DNA from 4 places in the Ruminococcus sp. AM42-11 genome. Region 2 is predicted to be linked to each of the others. Evidence: riboswitches for the same ligand, from Rfam matches in the RefSeq annotation. Region 2 holds a riboswitch; each other region holds the start of a gene.
The links. Region 2 has a riboswitch for cobalamin ahead of DW904_RS09860 (ABC transporter substrate-binding protein). Riboswitches for the same ligand answer to the same signal wherever they lie in the genome.
Positions count from the first base shown of each region.

Region 1: linked by a shared signal. The riboswitch ahead of DW904_RS18515 (hypothetical protein) and the one ahead of DW904_RS09860 (ABC transporter substrate-binding protein) in region 2 are both predicted to bind cobalamin.
Region 3: linked by a shared signal. The riboswitch ahead of DW904_RS01490 (cysteine-rich small domain-containing protein) and the one ahead of DW904_RS09860 (ABC transporter substrate-binding protein) in region 2 are both predicted to bind cobalamin.
Region 4: linked by a shared signal. The riboswitch ahead of DW904_RS08990 (sirohydrochlorin cobaltochelatase) and the one ahead of DW904_RS09860 (ABC transporter substrate-binding protein) in region 2 are both predicted to bind cobalamin.

Region 1 covers NZ_QUIO01000042.1:4,804-10,772, reverse strand. The annotation lists gene DW904_RS18520 (ABC transporter substrate-binding protein) at 1-445, opposite strand, end outside; gene DW904_RS18515 (hypothetical protein) at 503-3,526, opposite strand; cobalamin riboswitch at 3,724-3,897, opposite strand; partial or broken gene DW904_RS24240 (VanW family protein) at 4,001-4,824, opposite strand; gene hisI (phosphoribosyl-AMP cyclohydrolase) at 5,543-5,887, opposite strand.
Region 2 covers NZ_QUIO01000014.1:24,916-30,884, reverse strand. The annotation lists gene DW904_RS09880 (CGGC domain-containing protein) at 141-497, opposite strand; gene DW904_RS09875 (sirohydrochlorin cobaltochelatase) at 494-1,282, opposite strand; gene DW904_RS09870 (ABC transporter ATP-binding protein) at 1,305-2,078, opposite strand; gene DW904_RS09865 (iron ABC transporter permease) at 2,075-3,160, opposite strand; gene DW904_RS09860 (ABC transporter substrate-binding protein) at 3,162-4,154, opposite strand; cobalamin riboswitch at 4,272-4,469, opposite strand; gene DW904_RS09855 (inositol monophosphatase family protein) at 4,688-5,458, shown strand; gene DW904_RS09850 (TIGR04100 family radical SAM protein) at 5,684-5,969, opposite strand, start outside.
Region 3 covers NZ_QUIO01000001.1:340,322-346,290, reverse strand. The annotation lists gene DW904_RS01495 (GDSL-type esterase/lipase family protein) at 1-395, shown strand, start outside; cobalamin riboswitch at 487-675, shown strand; gene DW904_RS01490 (cysteine-rich small domain-containing protein) at 1,135-1,443, shown strand; gene DW904_RS01485 (phosphatase) at 1,567-2,280, opposite strand; gene DW904_RS01480 (BMC domain-containing protein) at 2,560-2,937, shown strand; gene DW904_RS01475 (EutP/PduV family microcompartment system protein) at 2,944-3,417, shown strand; gene DW904_RS01470 (class II aldolase/adducin family protein) at 3,664-4,530, shown strand; gene DW904_RS01465 (aldehyde dehydrogenase family protein) at 4,604-5,969, shown strand, end outside.
Region 4 covers NZ_QUIO01000012.1:57,095-63,063, reverse strand. The annotation lists gene DW904_RS08995 (hypothetical protein) at 1-573, opposite strand, end outside; gene DW904_RS08990 (sirohydrochlorin cobaltochelatase) at 709-1,941, opposite strand; cobalamin riboswitch at 2,145-2,321, opposite strand; partial or broken gene DW904_RS25295 (DUF6783 domain-containing protein) at 2,393-2,494, opposite strand; partial or broken gene DW904_RS25290 (DUF6783 domain-containing protein) at 2,471-2,581, shown strand; gene DW904_RS08985 (metal-sensing transcriptional repressor) at 2,741-3,124, shown strand; partial or broken gene DW904_RS08980 (heavy metal translocating P-type ATPase) at 3,224-5,907, shown strand.

The sequences.
Region 1 (5,969 bases), on a different contig from region 2:
AACCGGAAGCATCAAGACCTGACAGCTTGATGGAGTCTACACTTCCGATTGCATCGAACAATGCCATCGGGGAAGTGGCTGCCATGTAGATGGTGTCAAGTGGCTGCTGAAGGATCTGGATTTCAGGATCCAGATCATCAGGTGCCTCTTTGCCCTCTGGGACGATCAGATATCTGGCATCATCATGGATGTCCAGAAGTTTGTAACCGTCATTGTAATAATACACGTCAAAGCATTCTGCAAAAGACAGATCCATGGCGGATTCATAGGTCAGACCTGCAATTTCAGGTGCAGCATTTTCTTCTGATGTGTCAGAAGAAGTCTCCCCGGAAGCATCTGCTTCCAGGTTCTCCTCTTCTGCCCATACCGGAGTAATGGCAGTAAATGTCATAACTGTTGCTGCAAAAATACTTAAAATTTTATATTTCAGCTTTTTGTCATACATTTTTATTTTCTCCTGCTGATTATTCTTGCTACTGTGCATATGGTGAAGAATAGTAATTTATTCTTCCTCATCAGTTACAAAAATTGCTTCGTAAGCTTTTTCCCACTCAGCTTTTGCATTGTCATCCTTTTCATCTGCAGAACGGTCCACGATAAACGGGATTTTCAGAGTGGAATATTTCTCTGCGGAATCTTTCAGAAGGTTTTCTTTTGCTTCTGTGTCTGCTTCCTCTGTCGGGAGAATATCAGAAGAAAGGATAGAAATACCGCACTGACTCTTTACAAGAGCTTTGTAATCTGTATCTTCGTCTTTTCCTGCAAAAGTTACGGAACCATCTTCCAGAGCAGCTGTAAGGCTGTCTACCGTACATTCCTCTTTTTCCATTCCAAGAGCAGTAACTTTGTCTGTAAGATCAAGCTTATCCAAAATGTTAAGAGCATCTGTAGAAGCCACATAAGCAGATTCTACCGGCTGGTTGATTACGATTACATCTTTATCAAGTCCTGCAGGGATAACAGCACCCTCAGGTACGATCAAGTATTTTATAACATTGCCCATGTAGAGCTTTTCTGTACCTGTAAGTTCCTGGGAATCAGCAGCTTCTGTTTTTGCATTTTCTTTTCCGGAATCAACAGTTTCCGGTTTTCTTGCAGTATCTGTTGTCATATCTACTTCAAGAAGGGTAATGCCCTTTGCGTAGTGATAAAGCTTAAAGTATTTTGCATGCTCAAGAGTAGTTTCGTCTTTATACTCAAGACCTGTGATCTCTGGTGCAGAATCATCCAGCTTCTTGTTTCCTGTGGAAAGCATGCTGTTGTCATCTGCCGGGTTATCCTTGTCTGTTTTCTTCGGATCGTTTGCACCCTTTAAAGCGATATAAATGGTGTAAGTGATTTCATGAGCCTGGGACATTCTGGTTGTCATACCAATGATCGTATTATTCTGGTTCAGTGCTACCGGAATTGTGAAAGTAGAAGTTCCGCCGCCACATGCACCGTAGTATTTATTTCCATTGGCTTTTACATAACCGTAATATTCACTGCTGAATACAATAGTCGCATATGCCTGACCATTTGTTACCGTAACTTTGTTACAGGAAATGCTGACCTTTCCAGAACCACCAGACCAGGAGAAGCTGTCAGGAGTATAGGTTCCATCTGCTAATGTAGTAGAACTGTTTACAGATGCTGTTCCGCCGCTTAAGTCAGATTCGTATTTGGATTCCTCTTCCGGTTTCTTGTCTGGCTTTGGAGTTGCTGTTGGTGTAGGGGTTGCTGTCGGTTTTTTATTTGGTTTTGCAGTGGGTGCAGGAGTTGCTGTGATTGTTGTGTCAGGAGCAGTGTCTGGCTGCGGATCATCCTGTACGTCACCTATCTTATTCAAAGTGCCGGACTGGAAAGTCAGGATCCTGTCATACCAGATCTGGTTTTTGTGGGAAAAAGCAGCAACTGCAATTCCATTGTCCAGGGCTTCAACAGGAATCTCATATGTATATTTGCCATTTGCGTCTGCCACATATGGAACCCAGGTGGAGGAATCGGCTGCGGCAGCTTCTTCTTTTGTTCCCAGACATAGATAGTCGTAACCAGTTCCGCTTAAAGTAAGAACAGCTGTCATTTTTCCGTTTTTGGAAGTGAGCACACAGTCAATTACACGGAACATAGATGAACTGGAGTTTACTGTAATATTATAAATTCCGCTTGCACAGCTGCCTGGAGCAGGGGTTGCTGTTGGCTCTGGGGTGGTGGTTGCTTCCGGAGTTGTGCTTGGCACTGGAGTTTCAGTTGGTGCAGGAGTCTCAACCGGTGCCTCGGTAGGCTCTGGGGAAACAGTTGGTTCCGGTGTTGGAGCAGCCTCTCCATATCCTGGAACCGCCGGTACGGTAATCGTCAATATACCCTTTGCGTACCAGTTCTGGCTCTTCTTGGAATGAGGAACGACTGCTATTGTCTGAGCTTCCTTGCTTGCAGTAACTTCAAAGGTGTAGGTATAGCCTCCTGCACTGTTCTCTACTCCTTTGATGGAATTTGCTTCTTTATCAGAGTCATTGGCACTGCCAAGATAGATCATGTCATAATTCTGTTTTGCGGTAGAAAGTGTGACAATATATTTATCCTCCGAAACCTTTACAGTGGAACCGGTGATTACGAACATTGCAAATTCATCACCGTTTTCTTTTACAAGCTTGATTCCGGCATCTGTAATCTCATTCTGGGCTGGTGCCTGGGTTGGAGCTGCAGTTGGCAGTGGAGTGGCAGTTGGCTCAGGGGCTGCAGTTGGCTCTGGAGTAGCTGTTGGTTCCGGGGCTTTCATTCCTGGAACGTTCAGTTTCAAAGCCATATTTGTGTACCATTTCTGATTTTTTACAGAAAATGGTACGATGCTGAAAGTCTGGACCTGTTCACTGGCAGGAACCTCAAAAATGAAAGTATAACCATCTTCATTTTCTGTACCAACGATTGCTGCTGCATTTTTTGCTTCGTCAGGATCTTCTTTAGAACCAAGATAAAGCTTCTCATAGTTCTTTCCGTCAGTATTGAGGGTTATCTTAATTTTATCACCATTTAATTCAGCAGAAGAGCTTTTGATTTTAAGCATTTTATATGCACTGTTATCTTCCTTGTCAATGGTCATGTTGGAACCATCTGGGTTCAGATCCTCTGGCTTTGTTTCTGATTTATCTGTCTCTTCGGTTTTGCCCTCTTCTGTTGTTTCTGGTGCAGCTGTAGGCTGTGGAGCTTCTGCTTCCTCATTTTTGCTTTCTTCAGCAGGTGATGCAGTAACCTCAGGAGTGGTCTCAGAGGCAGGTGTTTCTGTAGCAGCAGGTGTCTCTTCCACAGCAGAGGCATCCACTGCTGCCGGAGTTACTGTAGTGTCAGTGTTTTCTTCCTCAGCTGTTGCGTTCTCCTGCACAGGAGTCTCAGCAGCAACAGCAGTCTTCTCCGCCTCTGTTTCTGGAGTTGGTGTAACAGAAACCTGTACGTTTGCATCCTCATTTTCTGCCTGTGTAAGTACAGCAGGAGTGACCGTCATCGCGACGGAAAGGAACAGTGCAAGAAAGCGTTTTGAATTTCTTTTCATTTCTTTTTCCTCGATTCTTCCTATTATTTTATAATCTGAATAAATCCCAATTGCTTCTGGAGCCTGTTTGTACAATGGGCAATCCTGACAGGATTATTTCAAAAAAATGCCTGCTTCCTCTGAGAAAACAGGCACTAAAAATTCAATATATTGTATTATCAAATATATTAATGAGAATGAAGTACTTTCTTCGGAAGCTTTCATTAAACGAATTCAGCAGGTTTCCTGACTTACAGATCAACACAGAATCCATCCTTCTCAGCAATATACCAATGGTTTCACTGGATTCTACTCCCTGTTTACAGTGACCGGATCGTTCAGGACTTTCACCTGATTCCCTCTTAGAGCGTGTTGAAAAAACATTCCCACAATCTGCACGCTGTAGCAGACAGATATGTCTGGCACTGAAAACGGATTTATTCAATTCACCTCATTATAGCAGACCGTTATGTCGAAATCAATAGATTTATAGGGTTATTGCTTGTATTTACTGTACCCGACTTCATCTGTGCGGAGAAGTGTTCCATTCTCATCGTAGACACTGCGGTAGGTTTTACAGGTGTTTGGATCGGAATGCTCTGTAGTAATCTCTACCGTATTATTGTCAGTTTTGGTTCCGTAAATGGATACCGTTACGGCTTCCTCTTTTTCATCGTAAGAGGCTTCAATTTTAATTGGATAAGCAGTATTATTCTGAAAACGGAAATCCTGACCTCCCCACACCACTGCTGCGTCCAGACCATCCTCAACATAATCAATTCGGGCAGCGTGATTATGACGCTCAACAATGGTCAGATCAGACTGCAGGCATGCCATAAACAACGTAGTGGAAATCTGGCAGATTCCGCCTCCGATATCCTGGGCATGTTCGCTCCTACAATTACAGTTGCTTCCCTGTACCCTCGTTCCTCTGTACGTGGACCTAAAGTATCGTTGTAGGAAAAAATCTGTCCTGGCTGAAGTTCCACTCCATCACAGGCTTCCACGGCAAGCTTCAAATTGGCAACACGGTTTTCAGTACCGCCGCCATATGTAGTATAAGTACCAAGAAGATTCAGATAAGGAAGGGCTTCTATCTCTTCTGTAGAAACTTCGGGCAGGGTAATTTCAAGGGGGATGGTGATCACTGCCCCTTCTTTTGCTTTTTCCAGCTTCTTTGCAGTTGACTTCACATCAAATGAAATTCCGGTAACTGCCGGAATAATTTCATTATTTTCCCCCAGAGAAGCATCTGTGGCTTCTGTATGTATCTTTTCATAATAGGCTTCCAGATCCAGTTCCTCTGGAGGTGTCTTCATAGTAGGACATTCGATAACAGCTTCATAATCTTCTATGGAAATTGCTTTTAGAATCGCTTCTTTCAATGCATCCATATCCGGACCGATTCCGGTTTTTCCCTTAGTGATAACCAGCTCTGTATCTGTAAGTTCACAGGAAGTCTGTATAGTGGTGGATCCCTTTGAAATTCCAGCATCCTCCAGAAGCGTGTCCAGTTCGTCTTTGTTTCGGGCTTCTGGCATAAGGGTGACTTCTTCCTTTGTCTTGCTGTTCATCAGTTCGATGCGGTCAGTTCCATGAGTAAACCAGGCACCATGTCCAAGAGCATAGGCACTTTCTACAATTGATTTTACATCAAGACCGAGAACAGGATAGATGGATACCTTAAAGTTCTTTCCATTCAGGGTAATGGTCATCTGTGTGTTCTCATATTTTTCCTGAAAATCTTTTGAAATTGCGTCAATGGCTTCCTCTTTGGTCATTCCCTGAATGGCTATGCCGTTTATTTTAAGCTTCTTCCAGATTACATTATCTGTAAGAAAATGACACCACAGCCCATACGCACCTGCCAGAATCAGAACCAGGATCAGAACTTTGATCACACCGTTTTTCACTTGTTTTTTCATGTAATAATTTTACCTTTTGCAGTCTTTTTAGAGCGTGTTTGAAAAAGGCTTTCTGCAAAATATACCGCAAAGTGGGGCGTACAGATTGCAGAAATCTTTTTTCAAACAGGCTTTAGAGCAATGGGGTAAAAAAGCATGTCCGGTTTCCGGTATGGCATGCAGCCCCTACCTGCTCTACTTTTGCCAGAATTGTATCATTATCACAGTCAATAGTCAATGATTTCACATACTGAACATGACCGGAGGTTAGTCCTTTGGTCCAGAGCTCGTTGCGGCTGCGGCTCCAGTAAGTCATTTTTCCCAGCTTCAGAGTGGTAAGGTATGCTTTCTCGTTCATGTACGCAAGCATAAGAACTTCGTCTGTTTTGTAATCCTGCACAATAACCGGAACCATGCCGTCACTGTTTAATTTGAAATCTGACCAGGACATTTTGGACTTTAATTGGTTCTGTTCCATATTTTTAATACTCCTTTATGAAAAATTCTTCTGCAATTATGCACCTGCTTTCATGCTCAATTCGAAAAAAATGAAAACAAGT
Region 2 (5,969 bases):
TTCTGCCACCGCTCATTTTACTAATTCCTGCGTATATTGTCAATAAAGCCAGGCAAAACACAGCAATAAAAAAGCTTCCAGACAGACTATTTTCCACAATCTGCCTGGAAGTTTCCCCTATACGATTTCTCTATCCTGTTTCAGGATTCTCTGTGAGTTCCTCTTACCACCTGGATTCCCTTGGATTCTATCATCTCACAGATTTTGGCAATTCTTGGGCACTCACTTTTCTCCCTGTCCAGACGACAGGCTCCCACATGCATCACCTTGATTTCCTCGCTGACCAGCCTGTCTATTTTTTCCAGAATTCCTTCATCCACATCCGGTTCTTTGGGATTTGCACTTTTGCATCCATTACAGGTCATCATTGCTCCCAGAAGTGTATCCGGAGAATATCCTTCAAAAAAGTCACTGCGATTCTGAAAGGCTTTCAGGCACCCCACTCTGGCACAGACATTATTGGAATGAAGGCAGGTCAGTGTTCCAATTTTAATCATACCGCTTCCCTCGCATGTTCCACAAAGAGTTTTCGAATACTTTCATATTCCCCCAGTCCCTTCAGAACTGTCTGCACTTCATAGCCAGCTTTGCTGATGATATTTTTCCAGGAGTCTTCTTCCTCTCCTGCCATGTCATTTTTCGCATGGTCACCGGCAACGATCATAAACGGTGCGATTACCACTTTTTTTGCCCCGCATTTTCCAAGCTGTTTCATGACCTGGTCAATTTCAGGATAACCTTCCACAGTTCCTACGATCACATTTTCATATCCCATATCCTCGAACCTGTAATCCAGTGCGGCATAAACGGCATTTGCGTAGTGCTCGGTTCCATGCCCCATAAGCACAAGTGCCGTCTCCTTATCTTTAATTACAGAAAACTCATCTGCAACCGCTTTCACCACGTACTCATTATCTTCTTCTGTTGTAAGCAGAGGAGCTCCGAATTTCACAGACTGAAAATGATCTGCATACGCCAGAACATCCTTTTTCATAAGATCATTTTCCACACCGTTCATTACATGAGTAGGCTGAATGATCACCTCTGTAATTCCATCCTTTTTCATACGCTCCATTGCTTCTGTCACATTGTCATAGTGAATATGATCTCTCTTTTCAATTCTGGCGAGAATCATTTTGCTGGTCCATGCGCGATAAATTTTACAATCTGTAAAAGCAGCTCCAATTTCTTTTTCAATCGCATCAATAGTCACTGCTCTGGTATCTTCATGACTGGTACCAAAGCTGACTACAAGGATCCCTTTTTTTGCTGTATCGCTCATTCAGATTTCCTCCACTTTTCCTTTATTTTTTCACATGCAAAGGATGGTATGTAACATTCAGCATGCCGTATTCATCCTTTTTTACAGTTGCATCTACTTCATACAACATATGTATAAAATCTTCTGTAATGACTTCTTCCGGAGTTCCGCAAGCCACCAGACGACCGTTCTTCATGGCATAGATCCGGTCGCAATATGCTGCTGCAATATTCAGATCATGCAAAGCACCGATTACGGTAATCCCGAGACTTTTTACAATATCCAGAAGCTGAAGCTGGTATTTGATGTCAAGATGGTTGGTAGGCTCATCCAGGATCAGACAGTCAGTTTTTTGCGCCAGAGCTCTTGCCAGAATGATTCGCTGCTGCTCACCGCCAGACAGACTGGAAAAAACACGGTGCCGATAGGGAAGCATTCCCACTTTTTCCAGACACTCTTCCACGATCTTATAATCCTCGGCATTATCCCGTTCCATGGTTTTCTTATGAGGAGCCCTTCCCATCATTACAATTTCCTGTACGGAAAATTCAAAATTATAGTAGTTGTGCTGGGACACCACTGCCAGTGCTTTTGCAGAATCCTTTACCTTATATTCGTTCAGCGGTTTTCCATCCAACATGATCACACCGGTATCTGGCTTCAGTACACGGTAAATACATTTCAGCAATGTACTTTTTCCACTTCCGTTTGGTCCTATAATTCCTACAAATTCCTTTTCCTTTATGGCTGCGTCAATTCCCTTAAGAATCTCATTTCCGCCAAGCTCCACATGGATATCAGAAGCTGTCAGTTTCATGATTTCTCACCTCCGAATCCATAAGATCTGCGTACCAGCAGATAAATAAAGCAAGGTGCTCCGATCATGGATACCAGGATTCCGATTGGGACTTCACTCTTGGGAATAATGATCCTGGAAGCAACATCTGCCCAGATCAGGAAAATGGAACCGCTAAGTGCTGACAGTGGAAGCATTTTCTTGTGATCGGTTCCAAAGAACATTCGTACCACATGAGGAATAATGAGTCCTACAAATCCAATGATACCTGCGGAATATACCACAAAACCGATCAACAGTGCTGTCACTACAAGATACACCTGACGATATCTGTGCAGGTCAGTTCCTAATGTGATGGATACCTCATCTCCAAGCAGCATCATATTGAGAATACGGCTCTGGGTGCAGAAAAACAGGGTTGCTATAAAAACGCAGGGAATAATCACAGCCAGATTTTCCCATTTCGCACCTGCCAGACTTCCCATCAGCCAGAAAGTAACTGTCTGGATTCCATCTCTGTCGCCCGCAATATAGACAACAAAGTTTGAAAATGCACTGCACACACTTCCAAGTGCTGTACCTGCAAGCAGAAGTCGGACTGAATTTGCCCGGCCTCCTATATTTGCAGTGATCTGTACCAGTACAGAAATAAGGAAGGCTCCGATAAATGCGCAGATTCCAATAGAGTTGGAGCCAAATACGGCTCCAACTCCAAGAAAGATTGCCACTGTTGCACCAAGAGATGCACCAGAGGAAATACCCAGAATATACGGATCTGCAATCGGATTTTTCACAATGGCCTGCATTACCACACCTGCAACTGCCAGACCCATGCCAACGGCTGTTGCAAGAAGAATACGGGGAAGGCGGATAAACCACACAATATCAGACATGGCTCCTACACCATAAACCTCCGGATCCCCGATTCCAAATACTTTATACAAAATTACACTATACACATCTTTCACAGAAAGATCTACAGAACCAATGGTAACTGCAGTCAGAATGGATATCACCAGAAGCACAGTCAGTAATATCACCGCCAGCACATAGATCGGCTTTCCATGAAAAATTCCATTTTTAAAATCCGGTTTTCTTTTCATTTTATTCGTACAGATCCGGATATAATGCTTTTGCAAATGTCATAATTCCATCATAGGTTCTGACACCGCTGCAGTATACCTCGTTCAGATTTACAGAGAATACTTTGTTGTTCTTAACTGCAGAAAGGCTTGCATATGCAGGGTTATCTGTAATATCAGCGATTGCCTCATCAGCTGTCATAAATCCATCATAGTTGATCATGAATAATACATCCGGATCAGCTGCGATCAGATCCTCTGCACCAACGTTTTCAGAGTTCTCTGCACCAAGCTTCAGCTCTGCACCAAGTGTCTCCGGAATATTTCCGCCAAGTGTCTCTGTTCCATATACACGGAAGGAATCTCCCTCATCCTCAAGAACTGCTACGGATAACGGGTCTGTTCCTTCTACATGCTCTTTTACTTTATCAATCTCACCCTTCATCTGATCAACGATTTCCTCTGCCTTGTCTTCGCAATCAAAGATCTTGCCAAGGTTCAGGATATCTTCATATTCGTCTTCAATTGTACGTGGGAACTCAGAAGCCGGTCCCTTTGCAGCACTGTTCAGGGACATGTATGTATTTACATCTCTCTCCTGCCAGAAGCTTATATCCGAAAGCCAGTCATCACTGAAAGAAGAATACCATGCCGCAATAAAATCAGGCTCCATTGCAACAACTTCCTCTTTGGATGGCTTGGTATCCATATACTGAATCTTGTCAAATTCATCTTTTAAATCCTCACGCACATCACCGTCCAGACCGTAAGCAGCTACGATCTTATCACCGAGACCAAGTGCCAGAAGCTCTTCGATATTGGAGTTTGCATATGCAAATACTTTCTCCGGAGCTTTCTCAAAAGTCATTTCAACCGGTTCGTTCTCATAATTGTAGGTTGTGATTGTTACGGGATAATGGCTGTCTCCATCCTCCGCAAATACAGTTGTTCCCATTCCCAGGCTGAGAATTCCTGCCAGACATAACATTCCTGCTGCTGTTTTCATGTTTTTCATGCTTTTTCTCCTTATTTTTTCTTTTGTTTTTTTGTTTTTAAAAGAAAAAAGTCCGCTTCCATGAAAAAGCGGGCATCACAAAAAAACATGATACGAAAGACAGCACTTTACACGGAAGTTTCTTTCTATGAACCAAGCAGGTTTCCTGGCTTACAGCTTAAATCCCCATTCCCTTCTCACATAAAAATGCAATGGATATGAATGTGGCATAACTGAATACAGTGACCGGATCGTTCAGGATTCTCACCTGATTCCCTCTTCTGAAAACAGTACAAATTTTATATATTTTTCAGCACTTGGCACATTTATTCTTTTAAGCAGAATTATTATAACTTACCCCTTAAATAAAGTAAAGATATTTCTTTAACAATGTTTTTGACACAGCCAAAAAATATCTTAGTAACCCTGTCGCAAAGCACTTTGTTTTTTACTGCTTAATTTTTCATTTGCCCTTTCTTTCCGTTTATGGTAAATTTTCTCTAGGCCACACAAATTATTGAAATTTTTTGACATACGTTAGGAGGTATACTGATATGAATAAAGAAAACCAAGCCAGAATCATAGAGCTGGTCAAGCAGGCCAAGCCCTTGATCCTCCAGGAAATGACTCACGAAAAGGTTACCGAAAAAGGGGCTGCCGATTACGTTACCAACGTAGATGTTGCCGTACAAAATTACCTGAAGGAAGCTCTTGGAAAAGAATTTCCGGACATTGCACTGATTGCTGAGGAGAAAGAGAACCTTGGACTGGATTCCTGGAAATCTTACTGGATTCTGGATCCCATTGACGGAACCACCAATTTAATCCGGGATTATCATTTAAGCGCAGTTTCTCTGGGACTTTATGAAAACAGGGAAATCACTTTCGGAGTGGTCTATAATCCCTTTACAGAGGAACTCTTCTACGGTGCCAAAGGGGAAGGTGCCTATCTGAACGGAACTCCTATCCATGTGTCCGACCAGCCGGAATTCAAAGATGCTGTGGTGTCTTTCGGCTCCTCTCCTTATGAAAAAGACAGGGCAAAGAAACTGTTCCCGATATTTTACAATATTTTTATGAACTGTGCAGATTTCAGGCGCACCGGCTCTGCTGCCCTCGACCTTTGCTATGTAGCCTGCGGCAGGCAGCACGCTTATCTGGAACAAAATCTGAAGCCCTGGGATTACAGCGGGGCTACCGTTATTTTAAGAGAAGCTGGCGGTACCATCACGGACTGGGAAAATAAAGAGCCGCCTTATCTTGAGAATTCGGATATACTGGCCTGTGTACCCCAGTTCCGGGAAATTTTGCGACGCCTAATATAAAACAGGTCTGGCATGTAAAGCGGACATTCCAGGTCCGCTTCGCTACTTGCTTATCTGCGTTCAAATGCTTTGCAAATGCAGAAAAATAACCTACAGATATCAAAAGACACCAATGCAGATTTTTCCATTTTTCATAAAATCTCATAGATAAATCCAGCGCACATTTGAAAGTGTCTCCAACTGATTTTATGATGCATCTGCATTGATGTCTTTTTTTCCTCAATTTTATTCCGCCGTATACTCCCGTACTCTCAGCGGAATTCCAAGCTTCTCTGCCACTTTACGGCTTTTCTCAACGTTTTCTTCCTCGATACAGTCTACAACCGTGAATTTCACATTTTCTGTATATTTTTTGCAATCCTGCGCAAATTTCAGCATGGCATCAAAGGCTTTCTCGCCGTAAGCCGGGCGTACCACTTCGTTGTAGGACTTGGCATCTGGCATATTTAAACTGATGGAAACAATATCAACTGCCTGACAGACCTCTTTCGCTATAGAGCGCTTATTGATC
Region 3 (5,969 bases), on a different contig from region 2:
TGGGTGCTATGGAAAAATGGGATTTCCAGAAGTTTCAGCCTGATGTGATCGTAGTGAATCTGGGGACAAACGACAGCAGCGGCACGAAGAATATGGACAGAGTTGGAAAGGCTGTGGAAGACTTTTTGAGAAAACTGCGCGTATGTAATCCAGAAAGCTATATTCTGTGGTGTTATGGAATGCTTGGAGATGAGATTTTGCCTACGCTTGAGAAAGCGGTGGGGAATTATAAAAGAAAAACAGGGGATGAGCGCGTGGAATTTGTGAAGCTTCCGGATACACAGGAAGGAGAATTTGGATCAAGGCAGCACCCAGGGCACAGATCTCATGAAAGAACAGCGAAAATCCTGGTGGAGAAGATTCAGGAAAAAATGACGCTGCTGGTCACGCCGTGACTAGCAACACCAGGTTGATAAAAAAATAACAAAAATCCTTCCAAAGGGTTGACAAAGACAGTGACCGGTGGTACTATGATGTTAGTATAATTCCATAGTGAACATATTAAGTGCTGACAGCTATAAGCTGGCAGAAAGAGGGAATCAGGTGAGAAACCTGAGCGATCCGGTCACTGTAACAGAGGAGCGAATCTCATAGTCCATTGTGCTTACGCATGAGAAGGAGAGAGGAAGTGATGATTCTGGAGCCAGGAAACCTGCTTGGTATGGCGAGGTTAAACTTCCGATGAAAGTGTAACAACCAGTTTTGGGGAATCCGCAGCCCTGAGATGTTGTCCGCTTTTGTGAGTGGACATTTTTTATGGAATGATCGCCTGTTCAGAAGAATTATACAGATTAAATGGCAGGCGATACTACTTCGGATGAAACCGTTCCCTCCGCGTATATATGAACGGATCATATTCTACCCCGGAGTAGCATCGCTCCCTCTTAAATAATGATGATTCAGAAGCCGCATATGCGGTATTTTTTTACACTTTTCCTGAGCCTGTTTGTAGAATTATTCCCGTAATCTCCTGCAGGGTGTGACGCACATCTTACAGAAAGCCTTTTTTAAACACGCTCTGGCCGTATTCTATTCCTGTAAGCGGGATTCTTTTTTTGCATTTGATTTTGGGGCATTACGAAATAGAATATAAAGAATATTTTGTTTTGAGCTGTATGAGATAAGGAGAGAAATATGGAGAAAAAATATTGGGAAGATAAAGAATACGCTTATTTCAGTCATAAGAAATGTGAGTATTTTCCATGCCATAAAGGAGCTGATCCAGAGGACTTTAACTGTCTGTTCTGCTATTGCCCGCTTTATGCCCTTGGAGACAAATGCGGCGGAAATTTCAAATATAATGAGAAGGGATTTAAAGATTGTACGAATTGTCAGCTACCTCATAAGAAGAAAAACTACGGTTATGTGACAGGAAAATATCAGGAACTTGCTGCGATGATGCAGAAAGTAAGAGAAGCAGATCATAAAAATGAAAATGAGTAATCAAAGAAATAAGTATAAAAAACTCTCCGGAATATATACGAAGTTAAGCTTACGTATTTATATTTCTCGGAGAGTTTTTGCGTAATGCAAAATTCCATTGGAATTCTGCAAGCTGGATCCTTTTTATCGTATGCTTAACAGCATCTTTAATTTCGGAATCTGGTTGTTGAGAATCAGACCCTCTGGAAACATAGCATTATGAACGAAATCAGCGGCATAAGTGAAGTCTCCAATATGCTCTGTTCCATGACTGTCACTGGAAAGCACGATTGGAACCAGATACTTCCGGCAGCAGGACAGGATCTGCGCGCAGTTGGCATGGGTATCGCCCCGATATCCGTAAGGTGCCAGGGAAGCTTCGTTGATCTCAAGGAGAACACCGTTTTCACCGGCAGCCTTTACAACTGCGTCGTAATCTATGTCATACTGGGGATTATCAATGTGTCCCAGGATCTTTATAACCGGATTCTTCATTACGTTCAGAAAAGCAGCAGTATTTTCTTCCCTGGTCTTTGGCCGGAAATTCTGATAATGCATGCTGGCGATTGCGTAGTCCAGCTTATCAAGAAGCTCCTGTGGCAGATCTGTTTTTCCATCGGTATCCAGAATGTTCAGTTCAATTCCATATAATAATTCCACATCGAAACGCTTCCTGGGCGAATAGATCAGGCTTCGGAAATAAGAAGAAGTTCCGGCAGCCAGAGTGGCTGGTCCGTGGTCTGTGATTCCAAGAAGCTTCAGCCCTTTTTGAGAAGCTGCCTTTGCCATGTCGCTGATGGTGCAGGTTGTGCCGTGTCCGCTGGCAATGGAATGTGTGTGTATATCAGAAAGATACATAAAATCATCTCCTAGTCAAGATTACGTGAATATATGCAGCTGGTAATTTCACTATAAAAGTGTTTTGAAAAGCCATTTACAGTTAACTTTAGTATGCCAGAGGGAAAAAAACATGTCAATCATAAATAAGAAAAAACAGAGAAAACAAATAAAAACAACATTGTACTACAAGAAAAACCACATATAACATGCCAGGAAATGTTGCTTTTTGTTGACACTTGGAAATCAGAAAGGTATAATCAAATCAGATTATAAAAACTCTTTATTCAGGAGGAGAAAATGGGATACACAGATAATATGTCTCCGGAAATGAAACAGAGAATCGTACAGGAGCTTGTACCAGGCAAGCAGATTTCCCTGGCACATATCATTGCCAATCCGGATAAGATTCTTTACACCAAGCTGGGCCTTGATCCGTCGCTGGACTACTCAAGAGCGGCCATTGGGATCATGACTGTAAGTCCGGCAGAAACTGCTATCATTATGGCAGATATTGCGATGAAATCATCTGGCATTGAACTGGGATTTGTTGATCGTTTCAGCGGAAGCCTGATCATCACAGGTACTGTGTCGGAAGTAGAAGCTTCTACTAGCGCAATTCTGGACTATGTGGGAAATAAACTGGGCTTTACTTTATGCCCCATTACAAGGACTTGACAGAATATGAGGAAACTTGTTCTGATCGGTCGCAGCGAGGCTGGAAAAACTACTTTGACCCAGGCCCTGCGTGGTGAAAAAATACATTATCATAAAACACAATATGTAAATAATTTTGATGTGATCGTAGATACGCCAGGAGAGTATGCCCAGACGAAAGGTCTGGGACACGCCCTGGCGTTGTATACATATGAATCAGATGTGGTAGGGCTGCTGGTATCTGCCACGGAACCGTATTGCCTTTTTCCACCTTGCATTACCTGTATGGCCAACCGTGAAGTAATTGGAATTGTTACCAAAATCCACAATCCGGATGCAAATGTAAAACTTGCCACGTCCTGGCTGGAGCTTGCCGGCTGTAAAAAAATCTTTTATGTAGACTCCAGGCAGCAGGAGGGCATTCCGGAGATTTTGGAATATCTCAGGGAAGATGGCGATGTAATGCCGTGGGAAAAAGATGCCTCTGATCCGGTGAATTAGAAAATACCTGCCAAATGGGGAAAAACAGTAAAACCACGAAAAACAACATAGCAATCTAGAAAAAAATCCACATAAAACAACATAAAACAACGGAAAAACCTTGACTTATAATGTGGAATGGTGTAAACTTACAACATAACCAAAAAAGTAACAGGCTAGCTATGCCTAGCCATGATAAGTTACCCGGTGCGGTACTATAACATACATAATCCACCGCACCTGAATGTGCTTAAGGAGGAAAAAAGCATGGTAAACGAATACGAAATCAAAAAACAGATTTGCGACATCGGAAGAAGAATCTATAACCGCAACATGGTTGCAGCAAATGATGGAAACATCTCTGTAAAACTGAATGACAATGAGTTCCTTTGCACACCTACTGGTGTATCCAAAGGCTTTATGACTCCAGAGTTCATCTGTAAAGTAGATGCAAAAGGAAATGTTCTTCAGGCTAACCCGGGATTCAAACCATCATCTGAGATCAAGATGCATATGAGAGTATATGAGAAGAGACCTGATGTAGGATCTGTTGTACATGCTCATCCAATTTATGCAACATCTTTTGCTATTGCTGGTATTCCGCTTACACAGCCAATCATGCCAGAGGCAGTTATCGCTCTTGGATGTGTTCCGATCGCTGAGTATGGTACACCTTCTACAATGGAGATTCCGGATAACCTTGAGAAATATCTTCCATATTTCGATGCAGTTCTTCTTGAGAACCACGGAGCTCTTACCTGGAGCACAGACCTGAACGCTGCATACATGAAGATGGAGTCCGTAGAATTCTATGCACAGCTTCTGTATCAGAGCAAACTTCTTGGAGGCCCGAAGGAATTTGATAAAGAGAACATTAAGAAACTTTATGAGATCCGTCGTAAATTCGGTATGCCTGGAAAACATCCGGCAAGCCTTTGCCAGAACAAAGATGGCATGAACTGCCATAATTGCGGTGGTGCATGTCACAACGAAGACTATAAACAGTTCCCAGGATATCAGTATGATTTCGTTGGCGGCAACTGCGATGCTCCGGCAGCAGATACAGCTAATGCAGATGCAGAGTTAGTAGCTAAGATTACCAAACAGGTTATGGCTCAGTTAGGACTGAAATAATCAGAAAATATAAAGGCTGGCAGCTGTGGGAAAATCAGGCAGCTGTGGGCAATTGTTAAGGAGGAACAATCTCATGCCAATCAGCGAGAGCATGGTACAGGATATTGTACAGGAAGTTATGGCGAAAATGCAGATTGCAGACGCTCCGGCCGGTAAACATGGAATTTTCACAGATATGAACGAGGCCATTGAGGCTGCGAAAGCTTCCCAGAAGATCGTTCGGAAAATGTCCTTGGACCAGAGAGAAAAAATTATTACCTGCATTCGAAGAAAAACAAAAGAAAATGCAGAAATCCTTGCACGTATGGGTGTTGATGAGACCGGAATGGGAAATGTAGGAGATAAGATCCTGAAACATCATCTGGTAGCAGATAAGACCCCTGGTACAGAAGATCTCAGCACTACAGCATGGTCAGGCGACAGAGGACTTACTCTGATCGAGATGGGACCGTTTGGCGTAATCGGAGCAATCACTCCGTGTACGAACCCAAGTGAAACCATTCTGTGCAACACAATGGGTATGCTGGCAGGTGGAAATACAGTTGTATTTAATCCGCATCCGGCAGCAATCAAAACCTCTATTTATGCGATCAATCTTCTGAATGAGGCATCCCTGGAAGCAGGTGGCCCGGACAATATCGCAGTAACAGTAGAGAAACCTACATTAGAGACAAGCAATATTATGATGAAACATAAAGATATCCCGCTTATCGCAGCAACAGGCGGTCCTGGCGTTGTAACAGCAGTCCTTTCCTCTGGAAAACGTGGAATCGGCGCTGGCGCAGGAAATCCTCCGGCAGTTGTAGATGAGACAGCAGATGTAAGAAAAGCTGCTCAGGATATCGTAAACGGATGTACATTCGATAACAACCTTCCGTGTATCGCAGAGAAGGAAATCGTAGCAGTTGCTTCTATTACAGATGAGCTTATGCATTATCTGGTAAGTGAGAATGACTGTTACCTTGCTTCCAAAGAAGAACAGGATAAACTTACAGCAGTTGTTCTTGCAGGCGGCAAGCTGAACCGTAAATGCGTTGGACGTGACGCAAGAACATTACTTTCCATGATCGGAGTAAATGCTCCTGCAAATATCCGCTGCATCGTATTTGAAGGACCGAAGGAACATCCACTTATCGCTACAGAGCTTATGATGCCGATCCTTGGCGTTGTAAGGGCAAAAGATTTTGATGATGCAGTAGAGCAGGCTGTATGGCTTGAGCATGGCAACCGCCACTCTGCACACATTCATTCCAAGAACATTGACAATATCACCAAATATGCGAAAGCAATCGACACCGCAATCCTTGTTAAGAATGCACCTTCCTATGCAGCACTTGGATTCGGCGGAGAAGGTTACTGTACATTCACAATCGCAAGCCGTACTGGTGAAGGACTTACAAGTGCAAGTACATTCACCAAGAGAAGACGCTGCGTAATGG
Region 4 (5,969 bases), on a different contig from region 2:
AGTTGTATCAGCATCTTCGCTTTTCTCTTCCTCACCGATCTCAACTGCATTTTTTTCTTCCTCAGTCTGCTCCTGCACATCCGTAACGCTTACCTTATGGTCATACCATTTGCCCTTTTTACCAATGATTGCCAGGTCAAATTCTTCATCAAGCTTCTCTACTGGAACATTGAATCCATAAACCTCCTCTGTCATGCCATCGCTGTAAGTTACCTTATCAATAGTAGGCTGAATCAGTTCGGCACCGTCTTTCTGTGCATCCTCTGCTGTTCCAAGGAAAACATTCTCAATATTCTTGGAAACGAGAGTAATATGAACGGTCATTTTACCATCCTTTACAGTGAGGGTAGCTCTTCCGTTGCAAGCCTCATTTACATGGAACATACTGCTGTCTGTGTCAAACTCTACACCATAAACACCGTCTTCAAGTTCGCTGTCTGCGGCATTCTCTGCACCATCTGTGGTTTCCTCTGCCTCAGCCTCTGTGGCTTCTGCAAATGCCGGGAATGCAGTTCCTGCTGTCATAGCGGAAATACTTACAGCTGTTAATAAAATGACTAATGAACGTTTCATAATAACTCTCCTTGCTTTTTCTTTATTTACGGTACACTTGTGTGTGCCGTATTTGTTTTATTACTCAAACAGCTGCCCCACAGTGTAGGAGCAGCTGCTTTTGTTCTGTTGCAATAACAATTTATACCAGGATAATTATTTCGCGATGGAATCAATAGCTGCCTGAGTATGAGCTACATAAAGCTGCTCAACAGCGTCAATTCTTCCAAGACCTTCGATCTGGCAGTCAATCTCATCGAAATCTCCAGAAGCCTCGAACATGCTCTTCCAGGAGTCATCATCATCACCAGCCATATCATTGTTTGCATGGTCACCAGCAACAACCATAAGCGGACGAAGGATTACTTTCTTGAATCCGGCATCTTTTACTTTATTGATAACTTCATCACAAGCTGTATCCTCTGGCTCACCTTCTACAGTACCGATGAATGCGTTTGTGAATTCAAGTTTCTCCATCTGGGTCTGCATCTGATCATATGTAACGTTTGCTGTATGGGAAGTACCATGTCCCATGAATACAAATGCGGTTCCATCTTCTGCAGCTGCTTCCATGCTGTCATATCCAGCTTCTTTTACAGCTTCATCTGTGATTGCCTGAGCAACAGCAGCTTTGTCATCGTTGATAACGGTAGCGTCATCGCCAACCTCACCAAGCATTGGTTCAGCGATTGCTACAGATTCAAATTTATCTTTGTAAGCATCAATAGCTTCTACCATCTCATCGTACTCAGCACCATGCATAAGATGTGTAGGCTGAACTACAAGATTCTTAACACCGTTTGCTACTGCACGGTCAAGTGCCTGCTGCATGTTATCAATCTTCTCATCATCTCTTGCCTGTACATGGTTGATAATGATCTGAGCGGTAAATGCTCTTCTTACAGACCAATCCGGGAATGCTTCTGCAAGAGCATCCTCGATTCCTTTGATATCCTCTGCACGGCTGTCGTTAAAGGAAGTACCAAAGCTTACTACAAGAAGCTCATTCTCACCGATCTCGTCCTGATTACGCGGATCATCCTTGGAAGCATCACCTGTGTCACGTCCGAAATACTCTGGACTTGCCTCTTCTCCCTCTACAAGCTCTTTCTGAGCATCTGTAAGGGCATCCCATGCTTCTTTAGCTTCCTTGCACTGCTCATCTGTATCATCTGTTCTCTCCTGAACATAAATAGCATCGATAAGTGCTGCTACTTTATCAGCCGCTTCCTTATCTGCATCTGCAGTGTCATCAGCTGCTTCTGCATCGTCTGTTGTCTCCTCTGCTGCTTCCTCTGTCTCTGCAAATGCAACAGTTGCTGTTGCTGCTGTCATGCTTGCTGCCATAGAAGCTGCAAGAAGGATTGCTAATAAAGATTTTCTTTTCATTTCTTTTTCCTCTTTTTTTTGTATTTCCGGATAGAATCACGTATAAAGAATCCCATGGGAAATCTATCACCAATCTCCCATTGCATAAAAACAGCCGCATTTTCTGCGACTGCACACATTCTCATATACACACTTTTCTTCCAAAAAACATTCAGGAAATATTCATGTATCGTTATGAGAATACAGGTTCTGTGTACCGCAGACCTAAGATTCCACGCCAAGGCAGTTCTCCTGACTTCGGTCAACACTGCTCCCCCTTCCCGGTTTCCCAGTGGGCTCTGAAGCAGTTCCCTTACACAGTGACGGCATCGTTCCGGACTCTCACCGGATTCTCTTTTGCGCATCATGTTCATGATGCAACCTTCGCGCTATAACCATTATACATATTCGACTCGGATATTTAATATGTACCATATTATTATATATTTTTTATGAACTTTTTATGTATTTTTTATGAACTAGAGTATGTTTGAAAAAGGCTTTCTGCAAGATTTGCGTCACAATTTGTGGGAGATTTTGTCCTGATGAGGGCGCAGTAGCGGGCTACGGCAACTGAATTCGGGCAAAATATACCGCAAAGTGGGGCGTGCAGATTGCGGGAATAATTTTTCAAACAGATTACTATTCACTCCGTTCATAGCAACACGCTTCGCGATGCACAGAAATCATGCTTTCGCATGGTTTCGCGCCGCAATTCTCAGGTTTTCTGTGAATTACTTATTGACAAATACCCCGCCAGGGTATATATTGGTTTCATCAAATACATACTGGCGGGGTATATAAGGAAAGGAGTCCGCCTATGACAGCTGATTATAAATCCGAATCCTGCTGCAGCCACACCGCAGCCGATCCTGCAACTCTTTCCAGCCAGGAACCTACCAAGAAGGTCTGTTCCTGCTGTTGTACCAAGCACACCGATCGTTCCGAAGCAGAGCGCAGGAAGCTGGTAAACCGTCTGAAACGTATTGAAGGCCAGATAAGGGGGATTATAGGAATGCTGGAGAATGACGCTTACTGCAACGATATTCTTATTCAGTCAGCAGCTGTAAATGCCGCTGTGAATGCATTTAATAAGGAACTTCTCGCCAATCATATCCGAACCTGTGTGGCAAGAGATATCCGTGATGGTAAAGACGAAACCATTGATGAGCTGGTTGCAACTTTGCAGAAGCTAATGAAGTGAGATACCAGCGTATTCCGAATGTGTACCTGCCTGCGGAGGTACGAATGCGCAGAGCAGTCCGTTGGTATCGAAACACTGTATTCGAAGGAGGAATTTATTATGGAACAATACAACGTCACCGGCATGAGCTGTGCAGCCTGCAGCGCCCGTGTGGAAAAAGCGGTAAACAAGGTTCCGGGAGTTACTTCCTGCTCCGTAAGCCTGCTTACCAATTCCATGGGAGTGGAAGGAACTGCCTCAGCCTCTGCCATTGTCTCAGCTGTAGAAGAAGCCGGATACGGCTGCAGCCTGAAGGGTGCTTCCGGCCAGAAGGAATCCGTTTCTGATGCTGAGAAAGCCCTGGAAGATCACGAAACGCCACTCCTCAGGAAACGACTTATTGCCTCAGTAGGTTTTCTTCTGGTGCTGATGTACTTTTCCATGGGACACATGATGTGGGGATGGCCGCTGCCAGCCTGGTTTGATGGCAACCATATCGCCATGGGACTTGTACAGCTGCTTCTTGCAGGAATCGTCATGGTCATCAATCAGAAATTTTTCATCAGTGGCTTCAGGAGTCTGTGGCACCGCTCTCCGAACATGGATACCCTGGTAGCTCTCGGCTCCATGGCCTCCTTTGTATGGAGTGTCTACGCCCTGTTCGCCATGACCAGAGCCCAGGTTGACGGCAATTCCGAACTTGTCATGCACTACATGATGGAATTCTATTTCGAATCTGCCGCTATGATCCTGACCCTGATCACCGTTGGAAAAATGCTGGAAGCCCGTTCCAAGGGCAAGACCACGGATGCCTTAAAAGGTCTTATGAAGCTTGCTCCCAAGACTGCCGTTGTCATCCGAAACGGCCAGGAAGCCACCGTTCCCATTGACCAGGTTATAAAAGGAGACACCTTTGTTGTCCGTCCTGGTGAGAACATCCCGGTGGATGGTGTGATTATCGAAGGCTCCAGTGCAGTCAACGAATCTGCCCTTACAGGTGAGAGTATCCCTGTCGACAAAGCTGCCGGAGATCTTGTCTCCGCAGCCACAGTCAACCAGTCTGGCTTTATCAAATGTGAAGCTACCCGCGTTGGCGAAGACACCACCCTCTCCCAGATCATCAAAATGGTCAGTGATGCTGCAGCCACCAAAGCTCCTATTGCAAAAATCGCAGACCGTGTTTCCGGTGTTTTCGTACCTGCTGTTATCACTATTGCAATTATAACTACTATTGTCTGGCTGCTTACCGGTCATGAGGCTGGCTACGCCTGGCAAGAGGAATTTCCGTTCTGGTCATCAGCTGCCCATGCGCCCTTGGTCTTGCCACTCCGGTTGCCATTATGGTTGGAAACGGAATGGGTGCCAAAAACGGTATCCTTTTCAAAACAGCCGTCTCCCTTGAGGAAGCCGGAAAGGTTCAGATCATAGCCCTTGACAAAACCGGAACCATCACAAACGGTCAGCCGGAGGTTACTGACATTCTCCCTGCAGACGGCGTGTCTGAGAACGATCTTCTCACCATTGCCTACGCCCTTGAAAAAAAGAGCGAGCACCCTCTTGCGAAAGCCATTCTGGAAAAATCTGCAAGCCTTGGTCTTACAGCCCAGGAAGTCACAGAATTCCAGGCTCTTCCCGGCAATGGACTCTCTGCGAAGCTTGGCGCTTCCACGCTTATCGGCGGAAGCATGAAATACATCAGCACTCTGGCAGCTGTCTCTCCGTCTCTTATGAACCAGGCCGAGAAGCTTGCCGAAGCAGGAAAAACTCCTCTTCTTTTCGCAAAAGATGGAAAACTTCTTGGAATCATTGCAGTTGCTGATGTAATCAAACCGGACAGTGCACAGGCGGTCAAAGAGCTTCAGAATATGGGTATCCAGGTAGTTATGCTTACCGGCGACAACGAGCGCACTGCCAGAGCTATCGGCGCACAGGCAGGTGTTGACCAGGTTATTGCAGGCGTCCTTCCAGATGGAAAAGAGAGCGTCATCCGCTCCCTGAAGGAAAAAGGCAAGGTTGCCATGGTTGGCGACGGAATCAACGACGCACCAGCCCTTACCAGAGCAGATATTGGTATTGCCATCGGTGCCGGAACGGATGTAGCCATCGACGCAGCAGATATTGTCCTTATGAAGAGCCAGCTTTCCGACGTGCCAGCTGCTATCCGTATGAGCCGCGCTACTCTTCGCAACATCCACGAGAATCTCTTCTGGGCGTTCTTCTACAATGTAATTGGTATTCCGCTGGCTGCCGGCGTATGGATTCCAATTTTCGGATGGACCCTGAACCCGATGTTCGGCGCTGCTGCCATGAGCCTTTCCAGCTTCTGTGTAGTTACCAACGCGTTGAGGCTAAACCTGTTTAAAATTCATGACGCAGTTAAAGATAAAAAAGTCAAGAATCCGGTTTCCATAGAATCCAATTCTGGAAATATTGCTGATTTCTCTGAAGCATCATCTGCTGTTTTCTCAAAATCATTCAATGCAGATAAAACTTCAGATGCAGAACAAACGATTAATAACAGCTGCAAGCTTTTGAACGAATGCAGCGATATTAATAACAATACTAACAAAAAGGAGAATAATACCATGGTAAAAGTGACAGTTAATGTAACAGGAATGATGTGCGGACATTGCGAAGCACACGTAAACAAAGCAATCCAGGAAGCATTTGGGGTACAGGATGTTGTATCCTCCCATGATGCCGGAACTACTATTTTCTCAGCACCAGAGAAAGTGGACGAGGACAAAATCCGCCAGGTAATCAAAGACGCTGGCTATGAAGTAACCGGAATTACACAGGAGTAATCCATCCCTCACATTCAACTTGACCAATGCAGAAACCTATTGCAAAGGTCCGTTCAAACAGC